DNA from 2 places in the Magnetospira thiophila genome. Region 1 is predicted to be linked to the other one. Evidence: riboswitches for the same ligand, from Rfam matches in the RefSeq annotation. Region 1 holds a riboswitch; the other holds the start of a gene.
What was found. A riboswitch is a leader RNA that binds a small molecule or an ion and turns the genes downstream of it on or off. The one in region 1 is predicted to bind cobalamin.
Positions count from the first base shown of each region.

Region 1 (5,169 bases):
TGGCTTGCAGCGTGTCGCCCATCACCGCCGGTTGCTCGTAGATTTCCTTGAGCATGAAATGGGGATAGTTGCCCTTGCCGATCATCGCCCCGGAGGTGGCGGTGAGTTTCACATCTCGGTCCACTGGCTGGTCGTCGGCATCGAAAATCTGCGCTCCGTCACGACGGACGACGGTGTAATCCCCTTCTTCCAGATAGCTGATGCGGCGGGTCAGCGGGGCCAGGGTCAGGGCATCGGAGCCCAGATACATCTCGCCGTCCCCATAGCCGATGGCCAGCGGGCTGCCGCGCCGCGCGCCGATCATCATGTCCTCGTGTCCGGCGAACAGAATGGCCAGAGCAAAGGCTCCGACCAGCTTCTTCAGGGTTTGCGCCACCGCGTCCTGGGGCGACAGGCCCTGGGCGATGAAACTGCCGACCAGATGGACCACCACTTCGGTATCGGTCTCGGTCTCGAAATGGTGCCCCTTGGCGGCCAGTTCCTTGCGCAGATCCTGATAGTTTTCGATGATGCCGTTATGGACCAGCACCACCCGGCCATCCGAATGGGGATGGGCATTGACTTCGGTGGGCGCGCCATGGGTGGCCCAGCGGGTATGGCCGATGCCGATGGTGCCGGTGACCGGCTCGTTGGCGATCAGCTTTTCGAGATTTTTCAGCTTGCCTTCGGCGCGCCGCCGGGTGATGGCCCCGTCACTGAGAATGGCGATTCCGGCGGAATCGTAGCCCCGATATTCCAGCCGTCGCAAACCTTCAATAAGCAGCGGGGTGACTTCCGCCTTGCCGATAATCCCGATAATACCGCACACGGTTCAGATCTCCTGGGGTTAGGGGGCTTTTTTCTTGCGGGCGGCTTTCTCGGCGGCCTTGCGTTCGCGGAATCGCGGCGCCCAATCCGGCACTTCGCGGTGTTCGGCCCGGGTCACCGCCAGGGCATCCGCCGCCACATCCTTGGCGACCACGCTCCCGGCCCCGATGATGGCCCCGTCGCCGACCGTAACCGGGGCGACCAGCGCGGTATTGGAGCCGATGAAGGCCCCCGCGCCAATATCGGTTTTATGCTTCAGGAAGCCATCATAATTACAGGTGATCGTTCCCGCGCCGATATTGGCCTCACGCCCGATCCGGGCATCGCCGATGTAGCTGAGGTGGCTGACCTTGGCCCCTTGCTCGATTTGGGCATTCTTGATCTCGACGAAATTACCGATCTTGGCCTGGGCCCCGATCTGGGCGCCAGGGCGCAGGCGGGCATAGGGACCGACTTGGGCCTGCGCGCCGACGGTGGTGCCTTCCAGGTGGCTGAAGGCCTTGATGGTCGCGCCTTCTTCGACGGTGACGCCGGGGCCGAAGACCACATGCGGCTGAAGAGTCACATCCTGACCCAGTTGGGTGTCCCAGCATAGCCAGACGCTGTCCGGGTCGATCATGGTCACGCCGTCGGCCATGGCCTCGGCGCGCAGGCGTTTTTGGATCAGGGATTCGGCGAGCGCCAGTTCGGCCCGGGAATTGACTCCCAGCAGCTCGTCCTCGTCGCCCTCGGTGACCACGCTGCCCAGCCCCTCGGCCCGCGCCAGGGCGACGATATCGGTCAGATAGTACTCTCCCTTGGCGTTGTTGGGGGTGATCTTGCTGAGCAGGCGGAACAGATGCTTGCCGGAGACGCACATCAGACCGGAATTGCACAGATTGATATCCAACTGGGCCGGGGAGGCGTCTTTGGCCTCGACAATGGCGTGCAGGTGGCCCTGGGCGTCGGTGAGCAGGCGGCCATAGGCCCCCGGCGTCGGGGTGCGGAAGCCCAGCACGGCGATGGCGGTGTTCGGTTCGGAGCGGCGCGCCGCCAACATGCGGTCCATGGTCTGTGCGGTCAGCAACGGGGAGTCGCCGAACATGATCAGGATGTCGCCGTCGAAATCGCCCAGTTCCGGTTCGGCGGCGCGGACAGCATGGCCGGTGCCCAGGCGTTCGGACTGGATGACGGTGGCGTGGGGGGCGACGGCCTCGGCCGCCTGCGGCATGTCCGGGCCGATGACCACGACCACCTTGTCGGGGGACAGGGACTCGACGGCGGCCAGCAAGTGGCGGACCATAGGGCGACCGGCAATGGGGTGGAGAACCTTTGGAAGTTGCGACTTCATGCGGGTCCCGAGACCTGCAGCAAGTACGATGGCGGCGGTTTTTTCCTTGGTCATCTGAAATCGGTTCATTACATAAGCGTGAGAAAGCGGCAGACTGACACATGCTCGGAGCACCGCCAAGTCACAATTTGACGGAACAGGGGATAGCCCAATGAAGGCCATTATTTTCGATCTCGACGGCACGCTGGTGGATAGCGCACCGGATTTGATGAATGCACTCAATAAATTGCTGGTTCGGGAAGGCCGTTCGGCGCTGCCTATCGAGGCGGTGCGTAGCATGATTGGCGACGGAGTGCCGGTGTTGGTGGAGCGCGGGTTTGCCGCCACCGGCGCGGCGATCACCGGGGACGCCCTGAATCCGCTGGTCGAGGGCTTCATGGGCTTCTACGAGGGCCACAGTACGGACGAGACGGTTCCCTATCCAGGGATCATCAAGGTTCTCGACGACCTCAAGGCGAGCGGCCATTACACCCTCGGAGTCTGCACCAACAAGCCACAGGCCCCGACGGTAGAAATTCTCGCCGAGCTGCATATGGCCCATTATTTTTCCGCCGTTCTGGGCGGCGATGCCTGTGCGGTGAAAAAACCCGATCCGGGTCATATCTTTGCCACTTTGGATGCCTTGGGGGTGGCCCCGGAACATGCCCTGTTGGTCGGTGACAGCCCCAACGACGCCTATGCCGCCCGCGATGCCGGAATTCCGGGGATTTTGGTGTCCTTCGGCTATACCCGCATTCCGGTGCAGGAGTTGCCGTCGGTGGCGGTGATTGATCATTTCGACGAACTGCCGGCGCTGATCGAAAAATTGTTGTAGAAACCGTTGGGGAGCGCCCAGATTGAAATAATGAATCGTGAACTCGTGAGGGTCCGCCTCGAGCGTACCGAGCTTGCCGGTCCTCTCGCTGCACGCGGCGATAGCCCATCGGGAGGCCTGTGCCGACTCGCATTTCGATCCCGAGATCACCGCACAGTCTGACGGATTGCTGCCGCCTCGCCACCTTCAACGCCTGTAACCAGTCAGATGGAAGACGAGATTGCCAATGTCTCATGCCGAAAACCACATGAGAAATTGCCGAATCACAAACCGTCAGACAGCGCTACTGAAAACTCATTCGATTGCCCTGTAAGAATAGACGTGAAACATGCCCTCATTTGCTCTATCGTTTTACCGCTTAGGTTCCGAGTGAGACCAAGTCTCCGGGATCAAAAGGGAACACGGTAGAGACGACCCAATCGGGGCTTGATCCGTGACTGCCCACGCAACTGTGAGCGTGAGCCGCATCCGCGAAGCCACTGGGCGTGAGCCTGGGAAGGCCGATGATCGGCGATGAAGCGCGAGTCAGGAGACCTGCCTGAGCATCGTTCAACCCTTATGATTGCCGCACGATGGGTGCGGTGAAAGGAAATATCATGCATATCGAACCGGGCGTCGTTGACGGCGCTAAAATCACCCTCAGCTATGCCACAGCGGCTGGAGCTTTTGGGCTGGCGGGAAAGCTGGCCTACGACACGATTAAAAACGACGGAGGCATTGTCTCCCTGGCGGCGCGAACGGTTGCCACCACGGCGCTTGTCTTCAGTTTTTTTGAAGTCCTGCCACATCACTCCATTGGCGTGTCCGAAGTTCATTTCATTCTCGGCTCGACCTTGTTCCTGATTTTCGGAGGCGGAGCGGCGGCACTCGGTCTCGCTTTCGGATTGTTGGTGCAAGGGCTTCTGTTCGCACCGGCGGATTTGCCCCAATACGGTATCAACGTCACGACGTTGCTGGTGCCGCTATTTGCCATGAGCCTGCTGGCACGGAAGGTCATTCCGAATGGAACGGCGTACAAGGACGTGACCTATGCACAAGCCTTGGCCCTATCCACCAGTTATCAGGCCGGGATCGTCGCCTGGGTCGCATTCTGGGCATTCTATGGTCAAGGGTTTGGCGCTGAGAATCTGGCCCAGGTGGGCTTGTTTGGCGCGGCCTATATGACGGTTATCCTCGTCGAGCCCGTGCTGGACTTGGCCGTCCTTGCCCTTGCCAAGAACTTCGACAGGTTTAAGTACAGCACACTGTTTCACAACCGTCTGTACACCGCCGCTTCGTCGTAAGGTTTTGAAGGAGGGCGGCTTATTCCGCCCTCCAATCAACCGCTTCAGGCAATAAAGAGCAGGGCTCCAGCGGCCGCGATGCCTCCACCGCCCACCCGAACGGCAATCGGAGCAATCTTTTCCGCCATTTTCTGAACGGCAATGCTCAATCCAATCCCGGCTGCATGCAGGGTCGTCGTGGCGACGGCAAATCCGACGCCGTATTCGAGACCGCTGGCGTTTACCGGCATTTCCGTGCCATGGGCGTGACCGTGGAAAATCGCCATCACCCCGACCAAAGCCATAGCCAGACCCATCGGCATCTGACGTCCGGCGGCGATCACGCCGCCCAACACGATCACGGAGCCGACGATACCAATTTCGACGAACGGCACCGGCACGCCGATCATACCAAACAATCCGCCGACAATCATCATGCCGACAAACGAAGCCGGGACGAACCACATGGATTTGCCGCCCATCTGGGCAGCCAGGATCCCGACCGCGACCATGGCAAGTACATGATCGAGTCCACCGACCGGATGGCCAAAGCCTGCGGAAAAGCCTGAAACAGACCCGGCGCCGGTATGGGCCAGGGCAGGTGTTGCAGCCGCCACCAGAACGGCGGCGGCGAGAAAGAATGATCGTTTCATCGTTCGAATCCCCTGTAAGATGGACAAACCAAGCAAGTGTGATGAAAATAAAAAATATCACACTCGCAAGCCAATGCAACACCGGATGACCGATGATGGAACGTATTACCGTTACGATTGACGATGAACTGCTTGAAAAGTTTGACGAGCTGATGGAGTTGAAGGGATATTCCAACCGCTCGGAAGGCATCCGGGACGCAGTGCGGAAAATGCTCGCGGAACAACGGATCGCGGTAAAAGAGGAAGCAAAATGCGTCGGCTGTGTCGTCTATATGTACAATCACAAGGAACGGACCCTGTCGT
Region 1 covers NZ_BAAHXF010000002.1:1,074,558-1,079,726, reverse strand. Annotated here, with positions in the region: gene glmS (glutamine--fructose-6-phosphate transaminase (isomerizing)) at 1-808, opposite strand, end outside; gene glmU (bifunctional UDP-N-acetylglucosamine diphosphorylase/glucosamine-1-phosphate N-acetyltransferase GlmU) at 827-2,191, opposite strand; gene gph (phosphoglycolate phosphatase) at 2,289-2,951, shown strand; cobalamin riboswitch at 3,295-3,507, shown strand; gene ACYQ1P_RS14875 (energy-coupling factor ABC transporter permease) at 3,548-4,234, shown strand; gene ACYQ1P_RS14870 (HupE/UreJ family protein) at 4,279-4,866, opposite strand; gene nikR (nickel-responsive transcriptional regulator NikR) at 4,962-5,169, shown strand, end outside.

Region 2 (5,169 bases), 200 kb from region 1:
TGCGTCACCTTCCCTTCACGGTCAAGAACGACCTGCGCAGCCACTACCCGTTCGGCCTGTTCGCCGTGCCGCGCGACAAGGTCGTGCGCCTGCATGCCTCCTCGGGCACCACGGGCACGCCGACGGTGGTCGGCTACACCCGCGAGGACCTGGACATGTGGGCCGACCTGATGGCCCGCTCCCTGGCCTGCGCCGGCGCGCGGCCGGGCGAGGTGGTGCATAATGCGCTGGGCTACGGCCTGTTCACCGGCGGTTTGGGATTCCACGGCGGGGCCGAGCGTCTGGGCTGTACGGTGGTCCCCATTTCCGGCGGCGGCACCCAACGCCAAATCAAGCTGATGCGCGATTTCGGGGCCAGCGTTTTGATCGCCACCCCCTCCTATGCCCTGTATCTGGCCGAGGCCGCCGCCGCCCAGGGCGAGCCGCTGGCCGACGGCCCCCTGCACACGGCCCCGCTGGGCGGCGAACCCTGGAGCGATTCCCTGCGCCGGCAGTTGGACGAAATGCTCGGTCTGAATAGCGTCGACTCCTACGGCCTATCGGAGATTATCGGCCCCGGCGTGGCCATGGAATGCCGCGACGCCCGCGCCGGAGCGCACGGCTGGGAAGACGCTTTCCTGTTCGAGATCATCGACCCGGAAAGCGAGGTCCCCCTGCCCATGGGGGAAAGCGGCGAGTTGGTCATCACCACCCTGACCAAACAGGCGCTGCCGATGATCCGCTATCGCACCCGGGACATCACCAGCCTGACCGACGAACCCTGCGCCTGCGGACGGACCCATGTGCGCATCCGCCGCATCACCGGGCGCAACGACGACATGCTGATCATTCGCGGGGTCAATCTGTTCCCCACCCAGGTGGAGGCACTGCTGGTGGATATGGCCGAACTGGCACCGCACTATCAGTTGGTGGTGCGCCGCGACGGCAGCATGGACAATCTGACCATCGAGGCCGAGGCCCGCCCGGAGATCGCCGCCGACGCCTATGCTCAGATCGCCAAGCGCATCCAGTATCACATCAAGACCATGATCGGCGTGACCTGCAAGGCGGTCGTGCTGGCCCCGGGAGAGGTGCCCCGCTCCGATGGCAAGGCCGTCCGGGTGCGGGATCTGCGGAAAATATGATCACTCCTGTTCGAGGATGATCACCTCGTCGGGATCGGCATAATTGAGCATGGCGCGCACCCGTTCATCGAGCAAATCCGGGTCCAGGCTCTCGGGGTGCAGCAGGCGTACTCGGTGTTCCCACATGTCGCGTTCCCGCGCCACCTCGCGGGCCATGGCCTCGACCTGCACCACTTCCTGACGCAGATGCAGCCAGGCGCGCAGCCCCCGGTCGCCGCTGAAGGCATGGAAGGCGAAATAGCTCACCAGACAAGCCCCCAGCACCGGTCCGGCCACCTGCCGCAAGCCGGACCGGATGTCTTCCCTCAGCGCCATGGGTCGCCCCTTCCTGCCGTGCTTACTGTTCGCGAATCGAGTCAGACTCAGACTCCTCTGAAGATCTCACGATGAGTCTTGCCGAGCGGTTAACGGAATCAAAAAGGGCGACGGAAAGACACCGCCGCCCCTTGAGGTACTGGGCTCGGACTAGCCGCGCAGGATGGAGCGTCCGGCAAACCGCGCCGCCGGGCCCAATTCCTCTTCGATACGGATGAGCTGATTGTATTTGGCAATGCGGTCGGAACGGGACAGGGAGCCGGTCTTGATTTGCCCGGCATTGGTGGCCACCGCGATATCGGCGATGGTGCTGTCCTCGGTCTCACCGGAACGGTGCGAGATGATGTTGGTATAATGGGCCTTGTGGGCCATTTCCACCGCTTCCAGGGTCTCCGACAGGCTGCCGATCTGATTGACCTTGACCAGCATGGAGTTGGCGATGCCCCTGGCGATGCCGTCAGCCAGACGGATCGGGTTGGTGACGAACAGGTCGTCGCCCACCAGCTGACATTTGGCCCCCAGTTCGTCGGTGAGGATTTTCCAGCCGTCCCAATCGTCTTCGGCCATGCCGTCTTCGATGGAGAAAATCGGGAAGCGGGCTGCCAGATCCGCCAAATAGCGGGCGTTTCCGGCTGCATCCAGGCTCTTGCCCTCGCCTGCCAGTTCGTACTTGCCGTTCTTGAAATACTCCGAGGAGGCACAATCCAGCGCCAGGACCACATCGTCCCCCGGCACGTAGCCCGCCCCTTCGATGGCCTTCATGATGAAGCCCAGGGCCTCGTCGGCACTGCCCAGGCCCGGCGCGAAGCCGCCTTCGTCGCCGACGTTGGTATTGTGACCGGCGTCCTTGAGGCCCTTCTTGAGGTTATGGAACACCTCGGCGCCCATGCGCACGGCTTCGGCGATGCTCGCCGCGCCCACCGGCATGATCATGAATTCCTGAATGTCGATGGGGTTGTCCGCATGGGCACCGCCATTGACGATGTTCATCATCGGCACCGGCAGGGTGCGGGCATGGGTGCCGCCGATATAGCGGTACAGGGGCAGCCCCACCTCGTCCGCCGCCGCCTTGGCCACCGCCAGCGAGACTCCGAGAATGGCATTGGCCCCGAGACGCCCCTTGTTGGGGGTGCCGTCCAGGTCGATCATCGCCTGATCGAGTACTTCCTGCTCCTCGGCTTCGAGACCGACCAGGGCGTCATAAAGCTCCCCATTGACGGCATCCACCGCCTTGGTCACGCCCTTGCCCAGGTAGCGGCTCTTGTCGCCGTCGCGCAGTTCCACCGCTTCGTGAACGCCGGTAGAGGCCCCCGATGGTACCGCCGCCTGACCGAAAGCGCCGGTTTCGAGAATGACTTCGACCTCGACGGTCGGATTGCCTCGGCTGTCGAGAATTTCGCGGGCATGGATGTCTGATATAGCCGTCATGGAGCGCCTCATCACATCAGGAGGAAGATCGGGATGGAAATTCTTACCGATCCCTACTCCAATGGCTGGAAAACCGCAAGTTCAACTATTATTTCACTGTCATTTCATTTACCTTCCGGCGACCTTTCGGTGCCCGCTTCGGCGGGAGAATCGGGAACGCGGTGAGATTCCGCGACGTGCCCAACGCTGTAGGGGGGACTCGGGACGCAACAGGCCACTGGCATCCGCCGGGAAGGCGCGATCCGGGGACGATCCCAAGTCAGAAGACCGGCCGGGAGGGATGCCCAAACCGCATGGACAGCGGCCCGGGGCGCCACCATCGCAAGGGGACTCCCGATGGACCATGCCTTCTCCGCCGCCGACAAAGCCGCCGTTTACCGGGCCATTTATGAACGCCGCGACGTGCGCAGCGAATTCCTGCCCAACCCGCTCCCCGACGATCTGCTGCTGCGCCTGCTCGACGCCGCCCACCACGCCCCCTCGGTGGGCTTTCAGCAACCCTGGGATTTCGTTGTCGTACGTGACCTCGCCACTCGACGGCGAGTCCATGACTTATTCACCCAGGCCAATGCCGAGGCCGCCCAAATGTTTCCGGCCGAGCAGCGCCAGAAATACCAATCCCTGAAGCTGCAAGGCATCATCGAAGCCCCGGTCAATCTGTGCATCACCTGCGACCGTGGCCGCGCAGGACCGGTGGTCCTGGGCCGCACCCACCAGCCGCAGATGGACCTCTACTCCACCGTCTGCGCCGTACAGAACCTGTGGCTCGCCGCCCGCGCCGAAGGCCTCGGCCTGGGCTGGGTCTCCATCCTCGACCCCGAGGCCCTCAAACAGACCCTCGGCATCCCCGAACGACTGGACGTCATCGCCTATCTTTGTCTCGGATCGGTCTCACAGTTCCACGACACCCCGGATTTGCAACGCCAAGGCTGGCGGCACCGAATGGCGCTGGAGGAACTGCTGCACTGGGAGGGATGGTGAGCGGGCGGCGGGTTGAAGGTCCGGGTGAGATTGCCGGTGTGAAGTGTTGGAATAAGTCGGCCTGACGAGGGACAAAGCATCAGTCGCAATGGGCATCTCGTGAACGGCAACAGCCCCCCCTCATGCCGAGATTCACCCCCCTACCTCATGCTGAGCCTGTCGAGGCACGAGCCTTTCGCAGCATGTGTCGCAACGCGCCCCCTGCTGGACCGTGCCGCCATCCTCCAGCAAGACCCACCACGAAACCGCCAGGGGCGGCCAAGGGGTCATGGGAAGCCTATCCAGCACCACCCCCGGCAACGACGGGGACTCCCTGTCCTCTGCGCCGATTCCGTCCGTTGTCGATGACAAGCCGTCGCGCCCGACCCCGTCGTTCGACGAGGGGCCGTCCCTGTTCGAGTCCAAGACGGCCTTCGATGCGGAGCCGCTGCATCCCATTGCCTCTGAACCCGTCCTCGAGGCCCCGGCACGCCGGACGAACGCCCTCCTTGACGAGTCCCCGAGCGACCGGGCGCAACAGGAAAACCTTCTCAAGCAGGCCGAGGCCGACACGGAGGCGGTCTGGAAGATGCACCAGGACAAAAAGGCCGCCGAGGAGAAAGCCGCCCGGCAGCGCATAGAGATGCGCCAGAAACAGCGCCTGGAAGAGCAAAAGCAGCAGCAGCAACGGCAGACCCTGGCTCAACAGACCACAGAGATCGCTCAGGCACGCCCCATCCGGGTCGAGCAGGCCCTGGCCAAAAGCCCGCCGCCGGTACGCATTGATCCTCTTGACACATGGGATGGGGCGACGCCACCAAAGAAGGGTGAGATTGAGACGGCGCGGCGCAAGCCGGTGATCGAGCGCAGTTTTGCCGATCAGAAGCGCCTGCATTGGGCCGACGACTATTGGACCAACAAAGAGATTCAGCAGGAATCCGGCCAATTCTATGAACTGAACACTCCGAAATCGGAGCCTACTGGCCACGCCAGCGGCAGTTCCCCCACCGGCTACGAAGGCATCCGGGAAGAAAATGACCGCATGAACAAGCTGCGCGCCAAGCAGGCTATCGAACATCTCGGTCCCCATGCGGACCCGCAACATGTGCAGATGATCGAGGCCCATTACGGGGAAACACCGCCCCCCAATGCAGATGCCTGGGGCAAGGACCGTGTCATCCACGGCAAGGAGGAGACCATCGAGGTCGACTGGACCCAAGAAGCGGCGACCTCTGAAAATACCGTCCTCATCGGCGGGTCCGGAAACGATACCTTGGCCTGGACGCAAGAGACGAAGCCCGCTCCCGTTCCGGCACCAGGGACCCAGGATTGGTATGAACAT
Region 2 covers NZ_BAAHXF010000002.1:876,928-882,096, forward strand. Annotated here, with positions in the region: gene ACYQ1P_RS13895 (phenylacetate--CoA ligase family protein) at 1-1,124, shown strand, start outside; gene ACYQ1P_RS13900 (FtsB family cell division protein) at 1,125-1,439, opposite strand; gene eno (phosphopyruvate hydratase) at 1,590-2,867, opposite strand; cobalamin riboswitch at 2,978-3,157, shown strand; gene bluB (5,6-dimethylbenzimidazole synthase) at 3,204-3,848, shown strand; gene ACYQ1P_RS13915 (hypothetical protein) at 4,117-5,169, shown strand, end outside.
Region 2: it holds a riboswitch for cobalamin, as region 1 does, so the genes downstream of both, bluB (5,6-dimethylbenzimidazole synthase) here and ACYQ1P_RS14875 (energy-coupling factor ABC transporter permease) in region 1, are expected to answer to the same signal.